Regions from separate parts of the Brevibacterium sp. genome, predicted to be linked through region 2. Evidence: predicted binding sites of a transcription regulator. Region 2 holds the regulator's gene; the other holds the start of a gene.
The links. Region 2 encodes LexA, which represses DNA repair genes until DNA is damaged. Its sites were predicted from a motif close to TCGAACANNTGTTCGA; they were not measured.

Region 1: ACTIIH_RS05235 (DUF222 domain-containing protein) is a predicted target of LexA. The motif match lies at 2,623-2,638, and genes of this name have one in related genera.

What each region holds. Positions count from the first base shown of each region.
Region 1 is NZ_JBQDYQ010000011.1:16,266-30,869, forward strand. It holds gene ACTIIH_RS05230 (N-acetylglucosamine-6-phosphate deacetylase) at 1-658, shown strand, start outside; gene ACTIIH_RS05235 (DUF222 domain-containing protein) at 874-2,544, opposite strand; gene ACTIIH_RS05240 (hypothetical protein) at 2,807-3,400, shown strand; gene ACTIIH_RS05245 (hypothetical protein) at 3,468-4,163, shown strand; gene ACTIIH_RS05250 (copper chaperone PCu(A)C) at 4,390-5,028, shown strand; gene ACTIIH_RS05255 (Dyp-type peroxidase) at 4,982-6,328, shown strand; gene ACTIIH_RS05260 (methylated-DNA--[protein]-cysteine S-methyltransferase) at 6,387-6,974, opposite strand; gene ACTIIH_RS05265 (glycine betaine ABC transporter substrate-binding protein) at 7,178-8,098, opposite strand; gene ACTIIH_RS05270 (ABC transporter permease) at 8,152-9,051, opposite strand; gene ACTIIH_RS05275 (quaternary amine ABC transporter ATP-binding protein) at 9,051-10,361, opposite strand; gene ACTIIH_RS05280 (alpha/beta fold hydrolase) at 10,698-11,498, opposite strand; gene ACTIIH_RS05285 (type I 3-dehydroquinate dehydratase) at 11,556-12,473, shown strand; gene ACTIIH_RS05290 (DUF4235 domain-containing protein) at 12,649-12,948, opposite strand; gene ACTIIH_RS05295 (hypothetical protein) at 13,197-13,397, shown strand; gene ACTIIH_RS05300 (aminotransferase class IV) at 13,508-14,395, opposite strand; gene ACTIIH_RS05305 (VIT1/CCC1 transporter family protein) at 14,392-14,604, opposite strand, start outside.
Region 2 is NZ_JBQDYQ010000019.1:9,914-24,517, forward strand. It holds gene ACTIIH_RS07370 (AbgT family transporter) at 1-24, opposite strand, end outside; gene ACTIIH_RS07375 (M20 family metallopeptidase) at 88-1,434, opposite strand; gene ACTIIH_RS07380 (SseB family protein) at 1,502-2,338, opposite strand; gene priA (bifunctional 1-(5-phosphoribosyl)-5-((5-phosphoribosylamino)methylideneamino)imidazole-4-carboxamide isomerase/phosphoribosylanthranilate isomerase PriA) at 2,343-3,080, opposite strand; gene hisH (imidazole glycerol phosphate synthase subunit HisH) at 3,139-3,813, opposite strand; gene ACTIIH_RS07395 (hypothetical protein) at 3,810-4,412, opposite strand; gene hisB (imidazoleglycerol-phosphate dehydratase HisB) at 4,409-5,005, opposite strand; gene ACTIIH_RS07405 (histidinol-phosphate transaminase) at 5,002-6,180, opposite strand; gene ACTIIH_RS07410 (LysM peptidoglycan-binding domain-containing protein) at 6,319-6,657, opposite strand; gene lexA (transcriptional repressor LexA) at 6,892-7,647, shown strand; gene ACTIIH_RS07420 (ATP-dependent DNA helicase) at 7,742-9,712, opposite strand; gene hflX (GTPase HflX) at 9,709-11,181, opposite strand; gene ACTIIH_RS07430 (class I SAM-dependent methyltransferase) at 11,311-11,925, shown strand; gene dapF (diaminopimelate epimerase) at 11,928-12,917, opposite strand; gene miaA (tRNA (adenosine(37)-N6)-dimethylallyltransferase MiaA) at 13,011-13,946, opposite strand; gene ACTIIH_RS07445 (hypothetical protein) at 13,943-14,604, opposite strand, start outside.

The DNA.
Region 1 (14,604 bases), on a different contig from region 2:
GCTCGATGCGATCGCGCGGTTCTCTGCGGCGGGCGTGCGTGTGGCCGTCGGTCATACGGCCGCCGACTTCGAACTGACCGCGCAGGCGTTCGAGGCGGGAGCAAGCATCCTCACCCACGCATTCAACGCGATGCCGGGCATCCATCATCGTGCTCCGGGGCCGGTCCTGGCTGCGGCCGAAGCTGAGCATGTCACCGTCGAACTCATCAATGACGGCGTCCACGTCGTCGCCCCTGTCGCGCGCATGCTCCATGAACTCGTGCCCGGACGCCTCGCGCTCATCACCGATGCCATGGCGGCGACGGGCCTGCACGACGGGAGCTATCACCTCGGTTCGCTCCCGGTCGAAGTCAAGGATGCCGTGGCGCGCCTGGTCACCGCCGACGGCACTCAGGGAGCCATCGCGGGGTCCACGTTGACGATGGACGAAGCCGTGAAGCGGGCCGTCACCGAGGTCGGGGTCAGCCCGTTCGACGCTGTGCAGTCCGCGGGGCTCGTTCCACTGCGTGCAGTGGGTGGTGTGCCGGGGTCGGGTGATTCTCTGCGTGCGGTGGGTGGTGCCGCCGATGCCGGCAGCCTGTTGGCTCCCGGAATGCCGGCTGAACTCCTGCTCCTCGATGGGGACATGAGCATCCGAGGCTCGCGGTTCGGCGGTTGACTCCGGTCGAACATTGCTGAATCCGTCTGAGCCTCGTTGAGTTCGAAGGGCTGACCGATGCGACTGCGCCCGTCACGCAGCTGAACCGGGCCGAACCGGACCGAACCGGGCTGAACCGGACCGAACCGGGCTGAACCGGACCGAGCCGAGTTGAATCCGGCTGAGCCCGGCTGAACTTGGAAAGTGGGCACAGCTGTCCCCTGAAAGTGGGGCGGCTATTTGTCGAACAGGGAGTCGACGATGTCATCCGCGATGAAGCGGGCGTGGAGGATCGGAGTTCGAGCAGGATCCTTTGCGGCGGGCGGAACGTAGGCCGGTCGCCCGTCGAAGAGCATCACCGTGTCCCAATCGGTGCGGTCGAGCAGGTGGTGATGATAGCTGCAGAGCAGCGCGAGATTGTTGATCTCCGTCTTGCCGCCGAGCGCCCATGGAATCACATGGTTGGCATCGCACCAACCGGGAGGGGCGTCACAGCCGGGGAAGGTGCAGCCTCGGTCGCGGGCGGTGATCACTGCCAGCTGTCTGCGATTGGCGAAGCGCTGTTCTGTGGCCACCTGCATCGTCTTGGCCTTGTCGCTCATGAGGTGGAAGAACAGCGAGCCGTTGAGGCCGTTTCTCATCAGTTCCTTGATGGGAATGGGATTGTCGGCGCCCGTGGTGCCGTGTCCCGTGCCTTTGGCCAGATCTTCGGCGGTGGCGTTGATGACGAGAGCATAAGGCGCTCCTGCAGCCGTCCGCTGTTTGTCGATCGTGGTGACGAGGCCGGCGAATCGTTCGTAGATCCATTCACGTGCCGAGGGCTGTTCGGCGCTGACGTCGACGAAACCGCCGTCCTCACGAATGCCGACGCCGGGGGCGGCGGCCGGATTCCCGGTCGTGCGAGCTGCATCGAGATCGGGTTCCGGAACTCGCTTCGCGTCATACCGGTCGCCGGAGAGCACCGCATCGACGATCTCGAGCAGCTCTTCATCGGGCAGCGGCGAGCTCGTTGCCTCAGGAGCGGCGGTCTTGATGCCGGCGCCGCTCTCGTCAGCACCGGCGGTGTCGGTGCCGGCTTTGTCAGCGTTGGTCTTGTCGTCTTCTCCCGCAGCTTGGATCCGTGAGGTCAGCAGTCCGTTGAGAGTGCCCCCGGTGACGGGGTCGAGCAGCCCACGCAGCTCCCAGTCGCCGTTGGCCCTGGCACGCATGGACATGTTGTAAGCCGAGCGGTCGCTTGAGTCTTTCGGTTCTTCTCCGTCCGGGTCGATGTAGCCCATGAGTTTGCCGAAGATCTCGCGCAGGTCCTTGAGGCGGACCTTGGGTGCGTTGTCGACCAATCGTGTCTCGACGTCACTGCGGACGGCCTGACTGACCCACGTGGGCAGCTTGCGCATGCAGTCTTCGATGACAGACGCCTGGGCGGCGGAGATCGTGCCGGCATGGAGCGCATCCGCGACGACCGGGTAGAGAGGCGGCAGAGCCTGGCCGGCCATATCGACGCGTCCGCCGAGGTTCTTGGCCATATCGGTGCGGCGGTTCGCCTCCGCGCCGGTGAGGTTGAATCGGTTCTCGATGAGCGATTTCGTCGACTTGGCGCCGAAATCGCTGGGTGTTCCGACGCGTTCGCAGACGGAGAGTGCGAGCGTCGACAACGCGTCGTTGATGCGTGTGATCGCCTCGACCCCATCGGCGAGCATGATGGCCTGTTCCGGTCCCATGGGGCGATCGAACGTGCGCAGCTCATCTTTGAGGCTCATGAGCTGAGTGATCGAAGAGGTGACCTCGGGCGCAAAACGGCTGAGATCCGTCCACTCTTCGTCGGCCAGCAGCGGGTGACCGCTGGTCTGCGGGGAGTTGTCGGCGTTCCGAGCGGAATGATCGGAGCTGCGTTCGGGAGTGAGGGTCATGGGGATGATTTCCGTTCACCAACATCGTTGTTGTTGGAATCCAGTTTACTCTCCAAGGCAATAGAATGCCATAGAGAATCGAAAAAAAGTTCGAACAGATATAATGTGTTCGTCGATGTTCGATCATAGAACCATAGACTCTTGCCAGATGTCTGCAGAAGCGCATGCCCATGACTCGTGCTGCCTCCGGCCCACTTCACGGAGGCCTTCGCGGCAGTGTTCCGGCTTCGAAAGTGTCAGGCGGTCGTGGCACGATTGGAGTATGGATGCCCTGCTCCTCATTGATACCGACGACGCCAGCTACCCCAGCGATGACGCCATGGAGACCCTCGGCGATATCGTCACCCGGACCCGCGCTGTGGGCGGTGTGCTCATCTTCGCGTCGACGAAGGCCGACCTCGCCGACACTCCCGATGAGGAGCTGAGCATCTTCGTTCCCGACGAAGAGGATCTCGTACTCCGCTCCGAGAGCCCCGATGTGTTCGAAGGCATCGACGATCTGGCCGCAGGTCTGCATGACCTCTCCGTCGACCGGATCATCATCGCCGGCGCCGACGCCACCTCGGCCACGCCCGGCGCCGACGCCAACACAGGCGAGCCAGGCGCTGGAGCTGGCAGCGATGCCACTGACCCTGCCGCCAAAGCGGGAGGCGATGCCGACGCCAGCGCCTCCTCGGCGAGCACCCCCGGAGCCGTCTACGCCTCGGCGATGGCGGGTCTTGTGTGCAACTTCGACGTCGTCGTCCTCTCCGACTCCACCACAGATCCGGACGGAAAGCTTGTCACCTGGGGCGATGCTGCCGCTGACGCCGGCGCTATGGTCAAGAAGACCGCCGATACCTGGCTGCGGATGTAGGCTCAGCCGCCTTCCCGAAAGTGTTCTACGTTGAGTAGAATGTGGGAGCGAGCTGAGAGGAGGACCCATGACCGGATGGACGAAGTCCGTGCGCGCGCTCTTCGCCGCTCTCTTCACGACCCTCCTCGCCCTGCTCATGCACCTCGCCGCCGGAGGCGGAATCTCGGTTCCCGGCACTGTGGTCGTCTTCGTCCTCGTCCTGTGGGCGGCGATGATCGTCGCCGGCAGGCGCCTGGGCTATCTCACTCTGGCCGGACTGCTCGGCCTCGGGCAGGTGCTCATGCACCTGACGATGAGCTGGTCCGCCCGCACCCTCGCCCATGCGGGGGCGCACACGGGAACCGCCCATTCCGGAACCGGTCAGACCGGGACCGGAATGGGCGGTTCCACCTCCGCCGAGGCGGCCCTCCACGCCCACGCCGGACACATCGTCCCGGCCCCCGGCTCCCTTGATCTCGGTCCGGCCGCATCCGCGCTCGGACATGCGAACCACGGTGCCGCCTCGGCGGGGATGATCATTGCCCACCTCGTCGCCGTCCTCGTCACCGCCGTGCTCCTCAAGCGCGGTGAGGACATCGTCCTCAGCATTCTGCAGCTGGCCCTGGGGCCGGTGATCGGTGCACTGCGTGCCCTCTCCGAGGCGGCCGGGGTCCTGGCCGACGAACCGTTCCGCAAGCTCAGCGCTTCGTTCCGACTGCCGCAGCCGGTCACCTCGGCGGTCGTCGGTCCGAACTATCGGCGCGGCCCGCCCGCACTCGTCTGACACCTCCCACGGCGATTCAATCGTCGTCTCGCACCCGTTCTCTGGGTGAACCCATCCATCATCGGGCGACCGACCCCTCAGCGGCGGCGACCCGACCCCTGGTGACAGTCGAGCCAATCCGCCGCATCAGCGGCAGAGACTCTGCGGCTCCAGGCTCGAGCCGATTGGCGAGCCTGCATGATCGACCCGTGCTCGACTGCACCTGAATGACGAAAGTGCAGACATCATGCGAAAGAACATCACCCTGACACTTGCCCTGCCCATCGCCGTCGCCATCGGCCTGGCAGGCTGCGGTCACGACGACAGCACGGCAGCCGGGTCGACGCAGGCCGGAGGCAGCAGCTCCGCCTCAGCGGACACTGTGGACAGCCGAGTCGACGCCGAGGCGCTCAGCCTCGACGGCGCCTGGGTCAAGGCCGCCGACGACGGAATGACCGCAGTCTTCGGCGAACTGAAGAACAACACCGACCAGGACATCACCCTCGTCGAAGCGAAGTACGCGGACGCGAAGATGGTCCAACTCCACGAAACCGAAGGCGACGGTTCCGGCGGAATGTCCATGCAGGAGAAGAAGGGCGGCTTCACCATCCCGGCCGGGGAGAGCCTCGACCTCGAACCCGGGGGCGATCACATCATGATCATGGGCCTGAAGAAGGCCATCAAGCCGGGCGAGCAGATCAGCCTCGACCTCGTCACCGCCGACGGCGAGACCGTCGAGGTCACTGCCGTGGCGAAGGAGTACTCCGGAGCCCAGGAAGACTACGCGCCCGGTGAAGCCGAAGGCTCCAGCGACGGCGAGAATGCCGACCACGCCGACGATGGCGACGACGAGGGCTCCGACCACGGAGACCACGGTGACCACTGAGCCCGGTCGCCCCGGCTTCAGCCGCCGCGGTCTCCTGACCTCGGCGGCCGCAGCCGGCGGCGTCGGAATCGTCGGTGCCACGGGCGGATTCGCACTCGGCCGCGGCTCCGAATCGCAGGGCGCGAGCGCCGGTGACGGCGGGCCGTCTCGGCGAGATCTGGACGGGGCGAACGGGCCGCAGACCGAGCCGTTCTACGGCACTCATCAGTCCGGTGTCGAAACCCCGGCGCAGGCGTATGCGCACTTCATCGCGTTCACACTGGGGCCCGGGATCACGGCCGCCGAGGCGGTGCGCTGGCTGCGGCTGCTCACCGCGGATGCGGCCGCACTGACGCAGGGGCAGGCGCCGTTGGCCGACTCCGAATCCGAACTCGCCGTCGACCCCGCCCGGCTGACGGTGACCTTCGGATTCGGCGCCGCACTGGTGGCATTGGCAGGAAAGGACCATGTCCCGGACTGGCTGAAGCCGCTGGAGGCGTTCTCGATCGATCGCCTCGATGAGGACCGCTGCACGGGTGACCTGCTCCTGCAGATCTGCGGCGACGACCCGCTGACCGTGGCACATGCCAGGCGCATGCTGTTCAAGGACTCACGCTCATTCGCCGAGGTGGCCTGGCAGCGCGACGGATTCCGACGTGCCTACGGCAGCTCGGGGGAGGGGAAGACCCAGCGGAACCTCTTCGGTCAGCTCGACGGCACAGCGAATCCGGGGCCCGGATCCGAGGACTTCGCGCGGATCATCTGGGGCCAGGGCACCGAGACTGCGGACCCGGTGTTCTCCGCCCGCGGGGAGCCGCCGGCCGATCTCGGCGCGCATCTGCCTGTGTGGATGCGTGGGGGAACGACGCTGGTGCTGCGTGATATCGCGATGAACCTCGACACCTGGGACCAGGCCGATCGACCGGCACGGGAGTTCTCGGTCGGGCGGACCATGGACACCGGGGCACCGCTGTCGGGCAAGGACGAGTTCGACGTCCCGGACTTCACCGCCGTCGATGAGCGCGGACTGACGAAGATCTCGCAGGTCGCGCATATCGCTCGCGCCCGCGACGGACTGGGTCCGGAGGCGCAGATCCACCGGCGCACGTTCAACTATGAGACCGGTGCCGGTGGGGATTCGGGGCTGCTGTTCGCGTCGTTCCAGGCCGATATCGAGCGGCAGTTCCTGCCGATCCAACGCCGCCTCGCCGAGGTGGACCTGCTCAACGAATGGACGACGCCGATCGGGTCGACCGTGTGGGCGATTCCGCCCGGAGCGACCCAGGACGGCTACGTCGGGCAGGAGCTGTTCGACGGGTGAGGAAGCGGCGCGGCCGCCGGGCCGATGACGGGCGCCGGGCCGATGAGTATGAACGGGCTCAGAACAGCGCCTGCGGCAGGGCGCCTTCGAACTCGAGGAGGCGCCGCTTGGTCTCGAGCTCGTGCCCGGGCAGTCCGCCCGAGTACCCGCCGAGCCCGCTGCCTGCGACGACGCGATGGCAGGGGACGATGATCGGGATCGGATTGAGCCCCATGATCCCGCCGACGGCCCGCGCCGGAATCCCGGTGCCGCTGGCTTCGGCGAGTTGCCCGTAGGTGACCGTGGTCCCCGCGGGAACCTCGTCGGCCAGGGTCGTCAGCACGGTCCTCGCGATGTCCGATACCTGACCGAAGTCCACGGGCAGATCGATGTCACCGAGGCGGCCGTCGAAGTACGCGCGCACCTGGACGATCGCGTCGGCGAGGATCGGATCCGAGGCGGCGGTCGCCCCGGCGGGGAGCGAAACGTCGGCGACCGCCTCGGCGGGGATCGGGTCCGACTGTCTGGCTGCCTCGGCGGGGATCGATGCGGCGGACACGGCCGCCTCGGCGGATGTGCGCCATTCGAGCCGGACGATCGACCGGCCATCGCTGGAGACTGTCAGGGGGCCGACGAAGGTGTCGACGGATGCCGAATGGATCGCCATGAGATGCCCTCCGTTCGAGTTCCGCGCACCGAACGCGGTGCCAACGGCGCTGCTCCATCGAGTCTACTCATACAGCTGTGCCCTCCCGACTCTGTCGAGTCGGGAGGGCACTGCATATTCATGACTGCGCGCCGCGCGGCGGGGAAGTCAGCAGCTGAGCAGAGGACGTCGACCTCAGGGCAGCTGCTGCCGCGGCGACGAGATCACTCCTCGTCAGGCAGCTCACCTTCGTAGGCGTCCGGGTTGGCCTTCAGCCACTCGGTGATGGCCGCTGGGGGATCATTCTTGCCGTCCTTGCCGTACTTGTTGACGACCAGGTCCTCGAGTTCCCCGTACTGCTTGTCATCGAGCTTGATGTTGCCGATGTAGTCGGCGGCATCGGAGAACTCATCGCTGAAGCCCTTGGTCGCGGTGAAGTGGAGCTTCTCGGGATCGCCCATCGCACCCTTCGGGTCCTCGAGGTCCTTGACCGGGTACTCGTTGTTCGCCCAGAACGGACGCCACAGCGTGACGACGATGTCCTTCTCGGCATCGGTCGCATTGCCGAGCTCGGTGAGCATGGCAGCCGTCGACGAGGTGACGAGTTCGTATTCGTCGTCGAGACCGTATTCGGGAATCATCGCCTTGGTGGCCTTCGTCAGACCGGCACCGGGCTCGATTCCGACGATCTCGCCGTTGAAGTCCTTGCCCTTGCCCTTGAGATCCTCGATCGAGTTGACGTCGTCCATGTACTTCGGGACGGCGATCGTGAGGACGGCATTGTCGTAGTAGGCGCCGACGTCTTCGAGATCATCACCGTACTTATCGATGTACTGCTTGTGCGTGACCTCGGGCCACGAGGACGGATACATATCGATATCGCCGTTGGCGACACCGGCGTAGAGGACGGCTGCCTCACTGAAGGTCTCGGTCTCGACGTTGTAGCCCATCTTCCCCAGCTGGTTCTCGAGCAGGAGCGAGATGCTCTCTCCGTCGGTCCAGCCGGTGACGTAGCCGAGCTTGATGTCGCCCTTGTCGCCGCCACCGCTGCCATCGTCGCTCGACGCTTCCTGCGAGCAACCGGTCAGAGCGAGGCCGAGGGCTGCGACTGCAGCGACGAACGGGGTGAGAAATCTTCTCTTCATTATGTGTTCCTTTTCTCTAGTGTTCGACATTTCAGACTGTGTGGTCCATCGATTCAGGCTGCTGCGGCAGTTGCCTTGTTCTTCGTGCGGCGACGGCGCATCCCTGCCACGAGCGAGCGCGGGTAGTCCTTGGCATTGCCCAAGGCTGCGGTGACGCGATCGAGGTAGACCGCGATGATCACCACGCCGAGTCCGGCTTCGACACCGAGCGGCAGGTTCTGCGTGGCGATCGCTTCGACGACGTTCTTTCCGAGCCCGTCGGCGCCGACCATGCCGGCGATGACGGCCATGGCCAGTGCGAGCATGATGACCTGGTTGATGCCGGCCATGATCGTGGGCGTGGCCAAGGGCAGCTGGACTCCGCGGAGGATCTGGCCTGGAGTCGCACCGAAGGACTGTCCGGCTTCGACCGTCTCCGAATCGACGCCGCGGATGCCGAGCTCGGTGAACCGCACGCCCGGAGGCAGAGCGAAGATCACCGTTGCCACGAGGCCGGGGACGACGCCGATGCCGAAGAAGGTGACAGCAGGGATGAGGTAGACGAATGCCGGCATCGTCTGCATGAAGTCGAGGATCGGTTTGATGACCGCTGAGGCTTTGTCGCTGCGTGCGGCCAGAATGCCGACCGGAATGGCGATGATGACGGCGATGACAGCGGCGATGATGATCAGCGCCAGGGTCTGCATCGCGGCCACCCATTGGTCCATCGTCATGATGAAGAACAGGGTGATGAGGGTGCCCACGGCCATCTGCCACGAGCGGAAGACCCAGCCGATGAGCGCCAGCAGGATGATGATGACGAGCGGATGGAGGTCGACGAGCACGTCGGTGAGGACGTCGATGAGGAGGTTGAACAGCCAGGTGACGGCGTCGAAGAACCACGCGACGTTCTCTTTGAGCCAGTCGAATGCTGTGTCGACCCAGGCTCCGATCGGAATTCGGATGTTCTCCATCAGCGCTCACCCCTTTCGCCGGCGACCTGCGGTGCGGCGGCATCATCGCCTTCGGCCAGTACCTGGTCGATGATCCCGGTGTCGACTGGCTCGGGCCAGCCTTCGACTGAGGCGTCCGTCGCCTGCTCGTCGTTGCCGTTTTGGTTGCCGAGCGCGGCGAGCAGGGTTGCCCGCGGCACGACACCGACGAGTTCGCCGTCGGAGTCGGTGACCGGCACCGGCAGAGGCATCTCCGCGGTCGGGAGGAAGAGGTCGATGAGCAGGTCGTCCGGGGACGCAGGGTGGGCGACCGGCTTGATGATCTCGTCGAGAGTCGTGGCGCCTGTCCGGATGTGCTCGACGCAGGCGCGGTCGCTGACGAGTCCGAGGAACTTCCGGTCCTTGTCCGTGACATACACGCCCGAGGCGTTGTTCTCACGCATGGTGCGCAGCGCGACGCGGGGGCCGTTCTGATTGGTCACGGTCTGACGTGCCTTCTCCATGACGTTGTTCGCGGTGAGGACCCGTGCTCGATCGACGTCGTGGACGAACTGCGCGACATAGTCGTTGGCAGGGTCGGTGAGGATGTCCTCCGGGGTGCCGACCTGGACGATGCGTCCATTGCGCATCACCGCAATCCGGTCACCGAGGAACATCGCCTCATTGAGGTCGTGGGTGATGAAGATGATCGTCTTCTTCAGCTCCCGTTGCAGTTCGACGAGCTGTTCCTGCATTTCGCGGCGGATCAGCGGGTCGAGGGCGGAGAAGGCTTCGTCCATGAGGAGGATGTCGGTCTCGGCCGCAAGCGCGCGGGCCAGACCGACGCGCTGCTGCATACCGCCCGAGAGCTGTTCGGGGAATTTGTCGCCCCAGCCATCGAGGCCGACGGCCTTGAGCCAGCGGTCGGCGGCCTTGTCCCGTTCCGCCTTCGCGACTCCGCGGATCTCGAGCGCATAGGCGGCGTTGTCCCGGACAGTGCGGTGCGGGAGCAGTGCGAAGTGCTGGAACACCATCGAGATGTGTTCGCTGCGGACCTTGCGCAGTGTCGCGGCGTCGACCTTTGCGATATCGGTGCCCAGCACCTCGACGGACCCGGCAGTGGGTGCCCAGAGCCCGTTGAGCGTGCGGATCAGGGTCGACTTGCCCGAGCCCGACAGGCCCATGACGACGAAGATCTCGCCCTCCTGGACGTCGAAACTCGCGTCGATGACGGCGGCCGTTCCGAGTTTGGTCAGATCATCGCGGTCCGCGCCTTCTTCGAGTCGCTTGACGACTTCGCCTTGGCGCTTTCCGAAAACTTTGTAGACGTGTGACGCTTTGACAACGCTCACGTGCTTCCTCCTTGCATTCTTGGCAGTCCGCAAGAACGAGAGGCTTCACCCCCGTTTGCACGGTTCGGTGCTCGCAGAACAGATCCGAATAGCTCAATTGCGCACGCGCCTCACCGCACACGGATATCTGATCCACCATTGTAGTTTTATTCAGGGTCTTCGGCAGAGATCTCATCGGGATTATGCGGCGCGCCCTTCTTGACTGGCGCTCTGACCTGGGGAAACAACTGCTCGTGCGTTACTTGATTGTTATAATCATCGATTGGAGCATGTAGATGTACCGTTTATGGATTTGTTACCGGATATGAGGTTTTGATGCAGTAGGCGGCCTTGTCTTCAGGGCGTCCGCAGCGATTCCGAGAGGAAGTGGATCACGGCCGGAGTGACCACCTCGGCGAACTCTTCGAAGAATCCGTGGCGGCCCTCCGGCAGAATGCGCAGCTGAGAACCGGGGATGCGTTCGTGGAGGATGCGGGCATTTCCGACCGGGTTCATCCTGTCGGCGTCGCCGTGCATGATCAGCGTCGGAGCGGTGATCTCCGGCAGTCGATCCCACGCGTCGTGATTGGCGCTGATGCGCAGATGGGCGGATGACTCGGCGGCCGTCATCGTGTCGTCGCCGAGCATCTTGCTGGACTTCGCCGACACCGTCCACTCGGGGGTGTAGAAGAGGTCGAAGAGGTACTGAGTGTGCTCATCTCCGCGCAGCCGCGCCAATGCCTGGCCGACCTCGCGCGGACGCTTGACCCCGTGCGGACCGCCGGGGGAGGTGCATCCGAGTACGAGCGCGCTCACTCGACCCGGGTGGTTGAGCGCCAGCATCTGCGCGATGCGCCCGCCCATGGACGTGCCGTACACCGCGGCCCGATCCACGCCGAAGCGGTCGAGCACGTCCGCGGCGTCGTCGGCGAAGCTCGCCGTCGACAGCTCGCCGAGCTCGCCCCGGCTGCCGCCCGTCCCGCGATAGTCGAACGTAATCGTGCGGAAGTCCGCTTCGAAGTCCCCGCGCAGATCGTCCCACCACTCGTGCGAATTCGACTGTCCCTGCAGCAGGAGCAGCGCTGGGGCGTCCTCCGGCCCGCTGACCTGGGCTTCGAGCGGGAAGCCATCGCGTGCGCTGATCCTGTCCATCTGCATCGTCTCCACCCGTGTCCTCCCGCCTGCGCGTGCCTGATCACCGCCTACGCTTGAGAGATGAAATCATTGCCGTTCCTCAATCCTGCCGTAGGATCGCCCGCAGTGCGCAATCCCGACCGACCGGCCATCATCGTGCCCACGCTGGCGCTCGATGCCGAGGGTCTTGCTGCCGAATGCGCTGCAGCCGCCGCGACCGGGATCGTCGACGCCGTCGAATGGCGCATCGATCCGCTGCTCGCCGCCGCTTCCGGTTCCGCACAAGGTGGGGCGCACAGTGGTGTGCACGGCCTCGCCGAGGCGGCCCTTCGTCTGCTTCCGCATGCGCTCACAGCCGGGCTGCCGATCCTCCTGACCGTGCGCACCGGTTTCGAAGGCGGGCAGGTGGCGATCACGGAGGACGACTACGCCGAGGTGGTGCGGGAACTCATCGCCGGGGTCGCTGATGTCGAGGCGAACGCCGGAACCGCTGCCGGCGCCGGTCCCAGCGGCACCGGTGGAACCGGCACCGCCGCCTCGGGAGTTCCCGGCAGCGCATCATGGGGCGTTCCCGTGGCCATCGACGTCGAGATCGATCGGGCCGAGTCGGGCTCCCTCATCGCCTCGGCGCGGGAGGCGAGCGTGCCCGTCGTCGCTTCACACCACAATTTCGAGTCCACGGACTCCGCCGAACGCCTGCTGAAGACGTTCGCTGCGATGAGCGAGGCCGGTGCAGATGTGGCCAAGGTGGCGATGATGCCGCAGGCGCCGGCCGATGTTCTGCGTCTCCTGGAGGCGACGGCCGCGGCGGATGCCTCGTTGCCGGTTCCCGTGCTCGGAATCGCGATGGGACTCTTGGGCCGGACGAGCCGGATCATGGGCGCCGACTTCGGCAGCTGCGCCACATTCGCGCAGATCGGTCGGGCCTCGGCCCCGGGGCAGATCGAGGCATCGGTCCTCGCCGAGATCCTCGACCGCGTCGGAGGTAGGTGTGTATGAGCGGCCTCAAAGTTCATACGCGGTGATCTTGATCAGGGCGTATGAATTTCTGACCCGCGTTTGCCGAGGGGTTTGCTGACGGGCCTGGCTCAACCGGCAGAGTCCGTCGGGGAAGCAGACGGCCCGCGAAGCATGTGCTTCGCGGGCCGTTTCGCTGGTGGAGGTCAGCGAAGGATCAGTCGGTGGTCTCTTCGATCTGCTTGCGGAACTTCTTCGGCAGGGCCTCATCGCCGAAGTTGTTGCGCACGGTGTTCGCGGCGATGCGCTGAACCACGAGCTGAGCCACAGCCACGCCGACGCCGGAGACGATCGTCCAGGCCAGAGCCTCGGACATCGAGATCTCGTCATCGACAGGGTTCGACGGCGCCGGGCGCTTCGTCGACTTCTCCCACGCGAAGGTCAGGGTCTTGCGAGCGACGAATGCAGCTGCGATAGGCGCTCCCACGCCGATGATCTGCCAAGCGAGCTTTCCCATGCTCGTGTCCTTTCCTTTGAACCTTGGATCCCGTGCCTCTGGGGAGTCGCGGGAACGTATTCCGTCGAAGACAACACTAACGCAGGACGATGCGCCCGGGGCCACCCCCGTTCGAACGAGGTCGAGAAAGTTCCCTCATTTCATACTTTTGGGGGATGTGCCGGGCAGATCGGCGGGGATAGCGTGAGAGCACGCTTCGGTCGGGCAAAGGGAAGGTCTGAACCGAAACGTGAAGAGAAAGGCACACGATGCTGAGGAAGTGGAAGACGCGCGTCGTCACCGGACTGTTCGTCTGTGGCGCCCTCGGATTCCTGCTTGCGCTGCTGCCGGGACTCTCCGGCGTCTTCTGGCCGGTGTGGCTGATCAGCTGCGCCGCCTGCATCCTCGGGCTCGTTCTCGCCTTCACTCTCCCCTCGGCGAAACCCGCCGACGCTCTGCCCCGAGCCTGAAGAGCTCGGGGCAGCGCATCCCCGACAGCACGCATCCCGACAGCGCATCCCGACAGCACCCAGAGACCGGACGGCCGAGGGAAGGTCATCCCCACAGACTCACCGGGGTGTCAGCGGCCGCGGACGATCGCCTGGAATCGGTCCGTGAGATTCTGATCTACAGCGATCGCGTTGCCGTCGAGTTCGCGCAGAGCGGCGGCCGTGCGCATCGACGAGACGAACCAGGCCCCGTCCGCGTCCTTGACGTCGTCGAGTCCGAGGTCGGCGTATTCGGCGCGCAGCCCCAGGCCCTGCGCATGATCGAAGATCAGGCGCTGCGTCGTTCCCGACAGCAGACCAGCCTCCGGATTCGGTGTGAGGAGGCGGTTGCCTCGGCGGATGATGAGGTTTGCGGTCGGGCCTTCCAGCACGATTCCGTCGTGGGAGACGAACAGCGCCTCGTCGGCGTCGTTCGCCGCGGCATAGCGGCCGGCCGCCTGATTGACCGCATAGGACAGCGTCTTCGCGCCGATGAGCAGCCACGGGGCCTTGCTGCCGATATAGGCGTCGAATCCGCGGTCGAGGCTGACGGCGGTGACACCCTGCTCCCGGGCTGTGAGGATATGGTCGTCCACGGGCACGGGGAAGGCCCATCCGCGGCCCCGGAACCGACCGTTCGCGTCCTGCTCCCCGCGCGAGAGGGCATAGCGGATCCCGAACTCGACGTTCTGGGGATCGGCGGCGGCCACCTCGGCGATGAGGGAATCGATGACCCGATCCCACAGTCCTTGGTCCGGATCGGACAGATCCAGCGCCGAGGCGGATGCGCGGAAGCGGGTGAAGTGCCGTTCCCGCGACACCACGGTGGCACCGTGCGTCCCCACGCTGACCAGCACGGTTTCGAAGATGCCGTCCCCGCGATGAGCGGAGAGATCCGTGACAGGCAGCTGAGCGGCACCGAGATCGGTGAGCTCGAACTCAGCCGCGGTGGGGTCGACGAGGATGAGCGGATCGGTCATGCGGTACCTCCGAAGAGCAGGCCGAGGACGTAGGTCACGGCGGCGGCACCGAAGCCGATGCCGAGTTGGCGCAGGGCGCGGGGGCCGGGTGATTTGCCCGAGAGCAGGCCGACGATGCCGCCTGTGAACAGCAGCGCGATGCCGACGAGGCCGGCGGAGAGGAACACGGCGGGCAGTCCGGACAGGCCGAAGATGTAGGGCAGGATCGG
Region 2 (14,604 bases):
TCTGCCGTTTGTCGTCGTTGACATGATCAGTCCTTCTTCTCGATCGAAAGGGCTCGATGGTGAGCTGCGCGCGGTGACGCGGCGAGTTCAGTCGAAGAAGTGTTCGACATCGATCGCTCCGCCCTCGCGGTCGAACTCTGCGGTCACCTCGGCGGCGAGGGCATCGTCGACGAGGAAATCCAGGGCGGTGCATGCAAGGCCGTAGGCCCCGTCGAGCGCCGCGGTTTCGGCGGCAGGGGTCCTGGCGGCTGCGGCGAATTCACGGGTGTGCAGGGCCACCTCGGCGTCGGCGGTCTTGATGAGCGGATGGATGCCGGGAATCCGGTAGGAGACATTGCCGAAGTCCGTGGATGCAGCGATCGATTCGTCGAGCACTCCGGCGGGAAGCGGTTGGCGACCGCGCGCCTGTTCGTGTTCGGCCCAACGGGCGGTCAGCGTCGAATTCGTACGCACGGGCAGCGACGGCGGATGTTCGTCCCAGTCGACGGTGACGCCGGTGCCGGTCATGAGCGCGGCACCCTTCGCCGCGTCCTCGACCCGGTCGGAGAGCTCTTTGAGCGTCTCAGGGAACTTCGAACGGACGTAGCACTGCACGGTGGCGGTTTCGGTGATGATCGACGGCCTCGTTCCGCCGTCAGTGATGACCGCGTGCAGGCGGGAGATCGGCGGCATCTGCTGCCGCATCAGGCCGAGCCCCTGGTAGAAGAGGTTCGCCGCGTCGAGGGCGTTGCGCCCCATGAAAGGCTGCGCCGAGGCGTGGGCGGCGACTCCTGAGTATGTGACCTTGAGCAGGCGGCGTCCCAGCCACACTTGGTCGGCGCAGTCGTATCCGTAGCCGTGGACCATGATGGCCGCGTCGATGCCGTCGAAGGCGCCGGCCCGGGCCAAGACCTCTTTGCCCGAATGGCCTTCTTCGGCCGGGGTGCCCAGCAGCACGACGGTGCCCGGCACGGCGTCGGGGTCTTTCTCGTACAAGGCGTGGAGGGCGAGGAAGGCACCGACTCCGGCGGTGGCGATGATGTTGTGTCCGCACGCATGCCCGATCTCGGGCAGGGCATCGTATTCGGCGAGGATCGCGATCGTGCGACCGTGACCGGATCCCGTCGTCGCCCGCAGCGTGGTCTTCACACCGTAGAGGCCTGTCTCGACGTCGACTCCATGATTCTCCAGCACCGAGGCGATCGCAGCGACCGAATCGAACTCTTCGAATGCTGTCTCTGCGAGATCATGGATGGTGTGGAGCAGGCCCGTAAGGTCGCCTTCCGCGGCGTCGAGGCCTGCGGCGATTCCGGACCGGCTCGTCTCCGGGGCTCCGGTGAAAGCGGAGGCCCACGCGGCGGCCTGCTCGGCCCGAGCCGGAGTCTGTCTGGCCATCTCGTCGAGGTAGCTGTCGTCCGGTGCGGTCGAGTGGCCGAGGTCACGGATTTCGCTCATGGGTCACAAGCATAGGTGCCCTGCCGATCTGACACGCCCGGAGCAGTCAGGTTACCGCTTCGGAGCCTCAGCCTTCGACGAGGCGGATGGCCAGAGAGTCGATCTTCGCGACGAGGTCCTCGTCGCCGGCGACGGCTTCCTGGAACCGGCGCACTTCCTCCGGCGGCACTTCGGACTCGACGCCGAGTGTGATGCCGAGCTCCGGCCCACCGAGGTGGACACTGTTGCTGCCGGGGCTCACACCGATCCGAGCCAGCCACGGGAAGGACTCGGCGATGGCACGCAGACGCTGGGCCACCTCGGCGTCGGCCCAGGACGGAGTCCAGGGCTGGGACTGCACGAACGCGAACATGGCCGGGCGGCGCAGCAGGAACGAGGACTCGGCCCCGGGGTCGAGGACGACGAGCTGGGATTCGGCCTCGATCGCCCCGAGGACGAGCCGTTCGGACTCGATCGGCACGGGACGGGCGTCGGAATGCCACGCCGTCAACGGTGGGATTCCCGAGAATCCGGGGGTGCACTCGCGGCCGTCCTCGGCTTGGAGGCGGACCATCGCCATCTCCGAGGAGTTGTCGGCCATGAGCCCGTTGTCTCCGACCTCGTGATCGACGACCATCGGCACGATCGGGGCATAGAGCCTGGCCCCGGACAGGGCCGTGACGACCTGCTGGTGTGCGGCCGAATCCAGGGGTGTCTGAGCGACCTGGGTCAGGGCCTCCAGCAGGGCTGCATCCGCCAGCCCGGTGTCCCCGGAGAACGGGTTGGGTTTGAGATCCCGGCCCTCCCACGCCTGCCCGGCGGAATCCGCCGGAGCGTGGGAGTCGCCTACCCGGGCATCAGACGCGGCGGACCGGGGATCGCCCGGCCCATGCGGCTGGCCCGGATCGTGCGAGTGCGTGCTCACAGACTCACCGTCCTGCGACGTCGAGGGCTTCTTCCAGAGTGAACTTGCCGGCGTAGAGTGCCTTGCCCACGATCGCCGAGTCGACGCCGAAGGGCACGAGCTCACGGAGGGCTCGCAGGTCGTCGAGGCTCGAGACTCCGCCGGAGGCGACGATCGGAGAGTCCGTCTTCTGCGCGAGGTTCTTGAGCAGGTCGACATTGGGACCCTGCAGGGTGCCGTCCTTGCGCACATCGGTGACGACGTAGCGGGAGCAGCCTGCGGCTTCCAGGGTGGCGAGAACTTCGTAGAGGTCGCCGCCGTCCTTCGTCCAACCGCGGGCGGCCAAGGTGGTTCCGCGCACATCGAGGCCGATGGCGACCTGATCGCCGAAGCGCGAGATCATCTCGGCCGTCCACTCGGGGTTCTCCAGGGCGGCGGTACCGATGTTGACGCGCTCGGCTCCGGTGTCCAGTGCGCGTTCGAGGCTTTCAGTGTCACGGATGCCACCGGACAGTTCGACCTTGATCCCCACAGCCTTGACGACCTGGTTGAGCAGATCCGAGTTCGATCCGCGCCCGAAGGCGGCATCGAGGTCGACGAGGTGGATCCATTCGGCGCCGCGGTTCTCGAAGTCCTGAGCGGCGTCGATGGGTGAACCGTAGTCGGTTTCGGTTCCGGCTTCGCCCTGGACGAGGCGGACGGCCTTGCCGTCGGCGACGTCAACGGCGGGGAGGAGGACCAGCTTGTTCGAACTGTCTGTCATTGTGACCTTTCTGCCAGGGTGCCACGGGGTTTGAGGCGACCATAGTCGGTGTGCTCGGTCAGGAGCTGAGTGAGTCTGTGGGGTTGGTGCCGGAGTTGCCGGAACCGCTGCCCGGGCTGCTGTCGGCGGCGAACGAGGCGAGCCAGTTGCGCAGGAGCCTGGCGCCAGCCTCGGCGGATTTCTCGGGATGGAACTGTGCTGCCCAGGTGGTTCCATCTTCGACAGCGGCGATGAAGTCATTGCCGTGGCGGGCAGTCGTCACCGTTGCGTTCGCCGGCGGCTTCGTCGCAGCGTAGGAGTGGACGAAGTAGAAGCGTTCGCCCCCGATGCCCTCGAACATGGCCGAGTCTGCTGGAGCGTTGACCTTCGACCATCCCATATGCGGGATGACCGGCGCTTCGAGGCCGGTGACGGCTCCGGGCCACAGACCGATGCCCTCGGTCTTGACTCCGTGTTCGACGCCGCGGGCGAAGAACACCTGGAGGCCGACGCAGATGCCGAGCAACGGTCGCCCCTGTTCGTGACGTGCCCGGATGAGGTCGACTCCCCCGACGTTCTCCAGTCCGGCCATCACGGCCGAAAACGCGCCGACGCCGGGGACCAGCAGTCCGTCGGAGTCGTTGATGACATCGTGATCGGCCGTGAGCGTGACCTCGGCACCGGCCGCGGCGACCGCACGCACGGCGGAGCGGACATTACCGGCTCCGTAGTCGAGGACGGCGACCGTCGTCATCGCTTCGCCCCCTTGCTCAGCACCGACCAGATCCTCCACAGGGAGAACCCGAGGACTATGACGCCGAGTGCGGCGACGACCCAGGCGATGGTGTTCCCGCCCAGGGCCAGGGCGATGCCGAAGGCGGTGACGAGTCCGGCGAGCACGGCGGCGATGATCCACAGCAGTGCCGTGCGTGCCATGGCGGCCCGGCCCGGGCTCATCATGGCCGCACTGGCCTGCAGCTTCGTCATCGAATCGGTTCTGATGCTGCCTTCGATGTCGTCTGCGGCAACGGTTTCGAGCAGCAGACCCTCGAGGACATCGGGGAGGTTCTTCAGTGCCAGTCCGGCCGGCACATCGGATTCGCGGGCGCCGTGGCGGAAGTGGCCGGCGTCGATCTGCTCTTCGCTGCGCACGAGGAGGAGGACCTCGTGTTTGCCCGCGAGCTTCGAGATCGCTGCGGCCGCCTCGTTGCCGGCTTTGACATCGGTGTCGGCGAGCACGATGCCGCTGAACTCGCCGATCGGCACGATGGTGCCGGAGATGTTCGACAGCACGCAGGCGGCGGCCAGCTGCTGGGCGACCCCGAAGGGGGTCACGATGACGGTCGTGCTCACAGGACTCCCTTGGTGCTGGGAACGGAGTTGCTCCGTGGGTCGGTCTCAACAGCCTGCCGCAGCGCGCGGGCGAAGGCCTTGAATTCGGCTTCGACGATGTGGTGCGGGTCGCGGCCGCGAACCAGGTCGAGGTGGACGGTCAGGCCGCCGTTGAAGGCGATGGATTCCAGCGAGTGGGAGGTCATCGAACCGGTGAAGTGACCGCCGATGAGGTGGTACTGCTGGCCTTCGGGTTCGCCTTCGTGGACGAAGTAGGGGCGACCGGAGACGTCGACGACGCACTGGGCCAATGCCTCGTCCAGCGGCACGGCAGCGAAGCCGTAGCGGCGGATGCCGACCTTGTCGCCGAGTGCTTCGCGAATGGTCTGGCCGAGCACGATGGAGGTGTCTTCGACGGTGTGGTGGACGTCGATGTGGGTGTCGCCGGTGGCGGTGATGTCGAGGTCGATCATCGAGTGCTTCGACAGGGCGGTGAGCATATGGTCGAAGAACGGCACGCTCGTGGAGATGGTCGAGGTGCCGGTGCCGTCGAGGTTGACGGACACGGACACCGTGGACTCGGAGGTCGTGCGTGAGTTCTGGGCCTGCCTCATGAAGTGCCTTTCGTCGGGGCGGCTGATGACGGAGTCGGAGACTGCGGACGGTTCGCGAGGGTGTCAGGGTCGTCGGCGAGGATCTCGTCGATGGCGGTCAGAAACGCTTCGGTCTCTGCCTCGGTGCCGGCGTTGACACGGGCGTGGCCGGTGATGCCGATATCGCGGATGAGGATTCCGCGATCGAGCAGCTTCTGCCACAGCTCGGCCGGGGAGGCGATGTTGCCGAAGAGGACGAAGTTCGAATCGCTGTCGTGGACAGTGAAGCCCACCTCGGCGAGGTGGCTCGATATGCGATTGCGCGAGTCGATGAGTCGGTCGACGTTGCCCAGCAGCAGCTCCGTGTGTTCGAGCGCCGTGCAGGCGAGCACCTGAGTGACCTCGGACAGGTGGTACGGCAGGCGGACGAGGCGGAGGACGTCGATGAGCTCGGGGGCGGCGATGGCGTAGCCCAAGCGCAGTCCGGCACAGGCGAAGGCCTTGCTCATGGTCCGGGAGACGACGAGGCGGGGCCGGCCCCCGAGCAGAGTCATCGCCGAGGATTTGGCGGGGCGGGAGAATTCCGCATATGCCTCATCGACGATGACGATCCCTGCGCAGTTGTCGTAGGCGGCTTCGATGACGTCGAGGCCGATCGAGGTGCCGGTCGGATTGTTCGGGGTGCACAGGAAGACGATGTCCGGATTCGCCCGCGCCACTTCGGCGGCGACCGTCTCGGCATCGAGAGTGAAGTCGTCCCTGCGTTCGACGTGCTGCCATTCGGCACCCGTGCCCGTGGTGATGAGCGGGTGCATCGAATAGGAGGGAGTGAACCCCAGGACCGTGCGGCCCGGTCCGCCGAAGGCCTGGACGATATGGCTGAGCACTTCGTTCGAACCGTTGGCGGCCCAGACCATGGAGGGGTCGAGGTCGACGGAGTCCCCCGCACGTTCGTTCACACCGTCCAAATAGGTGACGAGATGTTCGCGCAGTGCGGTGAATTCGCGATCGGGATATCGATTGAGTCCGGCGAAGTGATCGTCGACGGCGGCGCGCATGCTGTCGACGACGACATCCGGAAGCGGATAGGCGTTCTCGTTGACGTTGAGCTGGACCGGGACATTGAGGTGCGGAGCCCCGTACGGCTTGAGGCCGACGAGGTCTGAACGCACTGGCAGAGAGTCGATGTTTCCCACGGCGATCATTCTACCGAGAGGCCCCCGCCGCCCGGGCGGCGGGTCGGGCATCGAGATCCGCCGGTCGGCTCACCCGATCGAACGGGTCAGCGCGCTGACGGTCGGGCCTGCACCCTGCCGGTCGAGCAGGGTTCGACCTCAGCGGACGGGGACGTCGAGGGTCTGGCCGGGGTGAACGGTCGGGGTGTCCAGGTGGTTGATCTCGACGATGTCGGCCACGACATCACGGGTGTCGCGGTCGATGCCGAGACTCGTCGCCACGGTCCACAGCGATTCGCCTTCACCGACGACGACCGCCTCGGCATCGATGCCGATGCTCTCCGTCTCCGATTCGGCGACGGCAGCGGCCGAGAACGACTGGGTGGCGAGGAGGACCGCTCCGCCGATGACGACGAGAGCGACGAGCAGGGTCCGGAGAAGGCGCACAGCCTGGCGTCCACGAGTGGTCAGGCGCAGCTCGGTGTTCTGTGCAGACATCGCATTACCTCTTTCATTCGTACGATTCCACCAGTAATCGGTAGAACGTCTGTTCTATTCAACATGCCAATCGAACAAATGTCCAGTCCGACTCGAACATCTATGCGACAATGAGAGGGAACCAGGGTTGTTGATTGATCTGTCAGAACCATCTCAGTCGGCACTGACACGAGAATCTTCGAAGCGGAGATGACGGCGTTCAGCGGCAGGGAATAGAACGAAGGGGAACGAGCAGTGGTTCAGAACAAACGAGGCAGAGGCAGGCCTCGCAACGAAGATGTTGCCACCGAGATCGCTGCCGCTCGCAGCGACGACGACGTGGTCCAGATCCCTGAGGGGTCGTCCGGTGAGGGCGATTTCCGCCTCACTCCCCGCCAGCGTCTCGTCCTCGAGACCATCGAACGCGCTGTCGTGGCCAACGGCTACCCGCCGAGCATGCGCGAGATCGGCAAAGCCGCCGGACTGGCGTCCCTCTCCAGCGTCGCCCACCAGCTCTCCCAGCTCGAACGCCTCGGCTATGTCCGCCGCGACCCGAAGCGCCCGCGTGCCATCGAAGTGGTCAATCCGTTCGAAGAGGAAGAGGCCGAGCGCGCGAAGTACGAGGAGCTGGCCAACAACACCGTGCAGGTCCCGGTCGTCGGACGCATCGCCGCCGGCGGCCCGATCCTGGCCGAGCAGGAGGTCGACGATGTCTTCTCACTGCCGACGCAGGTCGTCGGCTCCGGTGAGATGTTCCTGCTCAAGGTCGTCGGCGATTCGATGATCGAAGCCGCCATCTGCCACGACGACTGGGTGGTCGTGCGCAAGCAGCACACCGCCGACAACGGTCAGATCGTCGCCGCCCTCCTCGACGGCGAGGCCACGGTGAAGACGCTCAAGCGCAAGGCCGGTCAGCAGTGGCTGATGCCGCAGAACGAGAACTACGAACCCATCGACGGCACCTACGCACAGATCATGGGTCTCGTCGTCGCCGTCATCCGCCGCCTCTAGATCCTCGGGCCCGCCTTCGAACTGAGAAGCGCTCGCGACCACGGTTGGTCGCGGGCGCTTCTGCGTCATCCGGCGGAGCTCAGCACCGTCTGCCTCACGTCTCGTCGGTTTCGGCCAGCCGGGCCAAACTTGTGCGGACGAGACCGGAGTTCGTCGTCGGCCACATCCTCGGCATCGAGTTGACGAGGAAGCCGGCATACCGGGCCGAGCGCAGCCGCGAGTCGAGCACGGCCACCACTCCCCTGTCCTTGGTCGACCGGATGAGGCGGCCGGCCCCCTGTGCCAGCCGCAGGGCGGCATGCGTGGCCGATACTGCCATGAATCCGTTGACTCCCCGCTGGTCGGCATCGCGTGCCCGCGCCTGGATGAGCGGGTCGTCGGGGCGCGGGAACGGCAGACGATCGATGATCACCAGTCGGTTCGTCCGTCCCGGCACATCGACTCCCTGCCATAGAGACATGGTCCCGAACAGGCAGGACTGATCATCGGCGGTGAACTGGGAGACCAGCGCCGGCAGGCCGTCGTCGCCTTGAAGCAGAATCGGGAAGTCGAACTTCGTCCGCAGGTGTTCGGCCGCCGCATTGGCCCCCGCCCGCGAGGAGAACAGTCCCAGTGCCCCGCCGTTCGAGGATTCGACGAGTTCTTCGAGTTCGGTGAGCGCTTCCTCGCTCAGTCCGCTGCGGCCGGGTTTGGGCAGATGGGAGGCGACATAGAGGATGCCCTGCTTGCCGTAGTCGAAGGGTGATCCGACATCGAGGCAGTCCCACTTCGGTGCGTCGGGTCCGAAGAGTCCCAATGAGGCGGCCACCGCGTCGAAGTTCCCTCCCAGGGACAGGGTCGCCGAGGTGGCCACGACCGTCGATTCCTCGAAGATCCCATTGCGCATGGTGCCGGCCACGCTCAAGGGTGCGACGACGAGGTTCGTCGTCTCCTTCTCTCTGAACGTCGACCGGGAGAGCCAGATGACGTCGTTCTTACCCGGGTCGCAGAAGCGTTCGGCGAGTTCGAAGACCTCCTGACAGCGCGCCTTGGCCATCTGCCGTCCGGCATCGGCGTCGTCGGTCTTGCCGCCGATGTCGTTGATGACCTGGCGGGCGGAGTCGCGGATCTGCGCCAGGGCTAATCCGAGCGCCTCGCTCATATGCAGGATGAGTCCCTCGGGCACCGAGGTCTGGGCGCGTTCGAGGGCCGCCGCGGCGGAATCGAGCAGCGAGACGACCCCGTCCTGGACCGTGGTGTGTTTGCGCACGGAGCTCGTCGCCGCCGAGAGCATGCTCGTGTTGATCTGCCCGGACAGGGCGCTGGTCACCCGATCCTTGAGCTCGTGGGCCTCGTCGATGATGATGACATCGTGTTCGGGCAGCACGTTCGACTCCCCGAAGGCGTCGATGGCCAGCAGGGCATGGTTCGTCACGACGATATCGGCTTCGGCGGCTTTGTTCCGGGCGATTTCGGCGAAGCATTCGGTGAACAGCGGGCAGTTCGATCCGAGGCAGTCGAAGGCGTTGACGGACACCTGTGACCAGGCGCGATCGCTGACACCGGCTAGGAGGTCGTCACGGTCGCCGGTGTCGGTGGTCTTCTCCCAGGTGCGGATCCGCTGGATCTCCTCGCCCAAGCCCGAACGTTCGGTGGGTTTGCGTCCCGCCTCGGCGTCGGCCCCGAGGTCGAAGAGCATGCCCTCACCCTCGTCCGGGTATCCGCCGGCGAGCTTGTGCTTGCACACATAGTTCCGCCGCCCCTTGAGCAGTGCCGCTCGGGGCAGCGGGTCGAGATCCTTCTTCACGGCCTTGAACAGCCGGGGCAGGTCGCGGTGGATGATCTGCGTCTGCAGGGCCAGGGTCGCCGTGGACACGACGACCTTCCCGCCGGTGCGGGTGACGTATTCGGCCGCCGGGACGAGGTACGCCAGGGATTTGCCGGTGCCGGTCCCTGCCTGCACGAGCAGGTGGATTCCCTTGTCCAGCGACGAGGCGACCGCCTGCGCCATCTCCTGCTGACCCTCGCGTGGCGATCCGCCGATGGCGCCGACAGCGGATTCGAGGAGGTTCTCGACTGCTTTCACTCGTCGATGACCAGGTCCGGACGTTGGAATTCGCGCAGTTCGTCGACGAGTTCGGTCGGCACCTTCGCCTGCAGGCTGGTGCCCTCCGTGCCGTGCGATTCGTGCTCGACCGTGCCGAGGGCGTAGATCTTCGACACGAGGTCACCGCGTTCATAGGGAATGAGCACGGTCATGTCGATGTCCGGGACGGGAAGGCGGTTCTCGATGGCCTCGATGAGGTCGTCGATCCCTTCCTTCGAGACGGCGGAGACGAACTGGGCGTCGGGGTACTCCGCGCGCAGGCCGGTGATCACGGCCTCCTCGGCGATATCGGCCTTGTTGAACACGAGGAGTTCGGGAATGTCCCCGGTCTCCACGTCCCCCAGCACATTGCGCACGGCCTGGATCTGCCCGTGAGGATCCGGGTGGGAAGCGTCGACGACGTGGAGGAGCAGATCCGAACCGGAGGCCTCCTCCAGAGTCGAGCGGAAGGCCTCGACGAGCTGGTGGGGCAGATTGCGCACGAATCCGACGGTGTCGGTGTAGGTGAAGACGATGCCGTCGGCGGTCTTGGCCTGCCTGACGGTCGGATCGAGGGTGGCGAACAGGGCGTTCTGCACCATCACCTCGGCGTCGGTGAGCAGGTTGAGCAGGGAGGACTTGCCCGCGTTCGTGTAGCCGACGATCGCGACGGAGGGTACGTGGTGGCGGGCGCGGTTCTTCCGCTTGGTCTCCCGGGAGGGCGCCATGGCGTTGATCTCGCGGCGCAGCTTCGACATTCGCGCACGGATGCGGCGACGGTCGAGTTCGATCTTCGTCTCACCGGGTCCGCGGGAGCCGATTCCGGCTCCGCCGGCAACACGACCGCCGGCCTGCCGGGACAGGGACTCACCCCAACCGCGCAGACGCGGCAGGAGATATTCGAGTTGGGCGAGTTCGACCTGGGCCTTGCCTTCGCGGGATTTCGCGTGCTGGGCGAAGATGTCGAGGATGAGCGCGACGCGGTCGACGACCTTGACCTTGATGACGTCCTCGAGTCCGCGCCGCTGGCTGGGAGCGAGTTCGGAGTCGATGATCACGGTGTCGGCGCCGACGGAGGCGACGACTTCGGCGAGCTCGGCGGCCTTGCCCTTGCCGAGGAAGGTGCCGGGATCCGGCTTGTCGCGGCGCTGGATGAGCGCGTCGAGGACGTCGGAACCGGCGGTTTCGGCCAGCGCGGCGAGTTCGCGGATCGAGTTCTCGGCTTCGGCCTGGGTGGTGTTCCAGATGCCGGCGAGGACGACGCGTTCGAGGCGGACCTGACGGTATTCGACCTCTGTGATGTCTTCGAGTTCGGTCGACAGTCCGGCCACGCGGGTGAGCGCGGCGCGCTCGGCGAGGTCGAACTGGTCATCCTCGTGGGTGGTGTCGTGATCGTCGAGGGCTTGGGCGCCTCGGGAGAGCACACGGTCGAGCATCGCGTTGCGACGCTCATTGTCTTCAGACGTCATTCATTCCTTTGTTCTCTGCCGTCGGCACGGGACTTCTCGTGCCGACGTCGTCATGCCTCGCACCGGTCGTAGCGGTGCGCACCGACGGTGGTGTCCATCAATTCTCCCACAGCCGTCTACACTGAAACGGTGTCCGAGCACTATTTCACCGAATCGCCGAGCAGCGAGGCCAAGTCGCGGGAACTCAACCTCGATCTGGCCGGCCGCGCCGTCACCGTCGAAACCGTATCCGGCACGTTCTCGCCCACCCGCCTCGACCTCGGCACGGCTGTGCTGCTGCGGCACCTGCCGCAGCCGCCGGCCGGCGATATCCTCGACCTCGGCTGCGGGTGGGGTCCGATCGCCCTGCACACGGCCTTGGACGCCCAGGACGCCGAGGTGGCTGTGCGAGTGTGGGCACTCGACGTCAACTCCCGGTCCCTGGAGACCACCGCGGCGAATGCGCGCAGGCTGGGTCTCGATACGATCAACACCGTCACCGCCGCCGATGTTCCCGCCGACCTGCAGTTCGCCGCGATCCGGTCGAATCCCCCGATCCGCATCGGCAAGGAGGCGCTGCATGAGCTCTTGGAGACCTGGTTGCCGCGTCTGGCGCCGGGCGGTCGCGCCGATCTAGTCGTGTCGAAGAACCTCGGTGGCGATTCCCTGCAGAAGTGGATCGCCGGGATGCTCGGTGACGGCTTCGAGGTCGTGCGCACGGGATCGTCGAAGGGCTTCCGGGTGCTCACGGTCGAGCGCGGGTGAGCTCAGCTGATCGTGCCGCTGGCGACGAGGACCGCGGGTCCGGCGAGGCTGACGCGTCCGCTCGTTCCTTCGGCATCGGGTTCGATTTCGATGCGCAGCTGACCTCCGGGAACGTCCACTCTCCACTGCAGAGGTGACTTCTCGCCGGCCCAGTGGTGGGCTGCGATCGCGGCCGCGCAGGCACCGGTGCCGCAGGAGCGTGTCTCACCGACGCCGCGTTCGAACACGCGCATCCGCAGGGCGCCTTCTCCCCCGGCCACATCGGCTCGGGCGGGCTCCATGACGATGTATTCGACATTCGAACCCTGTGCGGGCACGGGGTCGAGGACGGGGGCATCACGCAGGTCGGCGGCGGCGAGTTCGGAGTTCTCGGCCAGGGCGACGACGGTGTGCGGATTGCCGGTGGACACGCGCAGTCCGGGGCGGGCGACCTCGATGCCGCCGGTGGTCACGAGCACGCTGCTTGACGGGTCGAGTGACCATTCCCCCATGTCGATCGTGTACCAGGAGTCGCTGGCGGATCCGGGTCCGGGCGTGCCGGTGTCGACGACGTCGTCTCCGGTCTGGACGCCGAGGGCCGGGTTGAGGGTGGTGCGCACGGTTTTGATTCCGTCGCGCGTGCCGACGAGAATATCGCGGCCCTCGGCGGGGACGCGGCCGCTGGCCACGAGCCCGTGGGCGAAGACGCGTACGCCGTTGCCGCACATCTCGGAGAGGCTGCCGTCGCTGTTGTAGTAGTCCATGAACCATTCGGCACCGGCGTCGGCCTGTTCGGCGGCTCCCGGGATGCCGCTGGCGGCGGAGCGGACGATGCGGATGATGCCGTCGGCGCCGAGTCCGGCCCGACGGTCGGCGAGCGTGGCGACGGCTTCGGAATGCATCTCCAGCCTGCTGTCGTCGTCGGAGAGCAGAACGAAGTCGTTCTGGGTGCCGTGTCCCTTGACGAAGGTGACATCGGACCAGGCGGCGAACGGAGTATCCGGAGTGCTCATGACTCCATCCTATCGGGGACGGTCCAGGCAGGTCTTCAGTGCCCGTTCAGGACATCGAGCCCGGCCGCCATGTCTAGCTCGGCCGCTATGTCGTCAGTGCCCGCCCAGCACGTCGAGCGCGGCCGCCAGGTTCGCCTCGGCGTCGGCGGCGCTGCCGTCGATCCAGTGGATGCGCGGATCACGACGGAACCAGGTGTCTTGTCGGCGCGCGAACTGTCGGGTCCTCACCGTCGTCTCCTCCTGCGCCTCGGCGGCGGTGAGCTCTCCGGACAGGTGGCGCTGGATCTGTGCGTATCCGATGGCACGAGAGGCGGTCTTGCCCTCAGCCAATCCGGCCTCGAGCAGACGCCGCACCTCGTCGACCCAGCCCTGGTCCCACATCAGTTCGACGCGGGCAGCGATGCGAGCATGGAGGACGGCTCGGTCCATGCTCAGTCCCAGGTGGATGGTCGGCTCGATCTCCTGGTAGTCCGGCAGCTGAGCGCTGAAGGCACGGCCCGTGAGTTCGATGACTTCGAGGGCTCGCGCAATGCGTCGTTGGTCGTTGACAGTGATCTTCTCGGCTGCTTGCGGGTCGAGTTCGCGCAGCTTCTGATGCAGCGCCCACCGGTCGACGGCGACCTCGGCCTCGAGGCGGGCCCGCAGATGGGGGTCGGTGCCCGGGAACTCCATATGGTCGACCGCAGCACGCACGTAGAGCCCGGACCCGCCGACGAGGATCGGGCGCAGTCCGCGCCCCCGAATGTCCGCGATCGCCGCCCGGGCACGTGCCTGAAAGTCTTGAACGTTCGCTTCTTCGGTGACATCGAGGATGTCGATGAGATGGTGCGCGATCCCCCGCCGCTCATCGACCGGCAGCTTCGCTGTGCCGATGTCCATCCCGCGATAGAACTGCATCGAATCCGTGTTGATGATCTCCCCGCCGAGGTGGTCGGCCAGATCCAGTGCAAGGTCCGATTTTCCTGTGGCGGTGGCTCCGACGACGGTGATGATCGTTTCTGAGTTCTGCTCCTCGGGCATCTCGGTCATGCCCAGGTTCCGATGCCACACAGTGAACGTACGTCGTGGACTCGCTCGTCCACAGTGATTTTCGGAGAAGTCAGGCTCGCTCCTTGCTCGGATATATGGCGCAGGCCGTTGTGGAACATCGTGAGGTTCGCATGGACGCCCGCGGCCCGGGAACAGAGGTCGGACAGTCGGCTGATGTCGATAGTGGACCCACTCTGGGCAGCACCACCGCTCGTCAGTGACTCGACGATCTCGGCATCGAATTCGGCGGCTCCGCCGATCGGAGCCAATGGGGCGCGCTCAGTGGCGGCCGCCGAGAGATCGATGGGCAGCAGCAGGTTCTCGCTCGTCCCGAGCGGTCCGACCTCGACTCCGGCGGCGTGAGCATGTAGGAGCGCGACGATAACGGCGGAGTCGGCCGCCTCGGCGAGTCCTCGTTCATCTGTCGTCAGTGTGTCAACGGCTTCGACCCAGTCGGTCCCGGACAGCAGCCGGCCGGTGCGAGTATCGACTCCGCGGTCGATTCCCCACCCACCGAGCCCGGCCACGGGTGGCAGGGTCTCGATGGGCAGGGCCCAATGGGTCTGCGTCCTCACTGTGTCGCGGATGACGGTCCGCAGTTCGACCATTCGCGCTGTCTCGCTGCGGTCGATGTTCTCGAGCAGCACGGGGGCTGCCG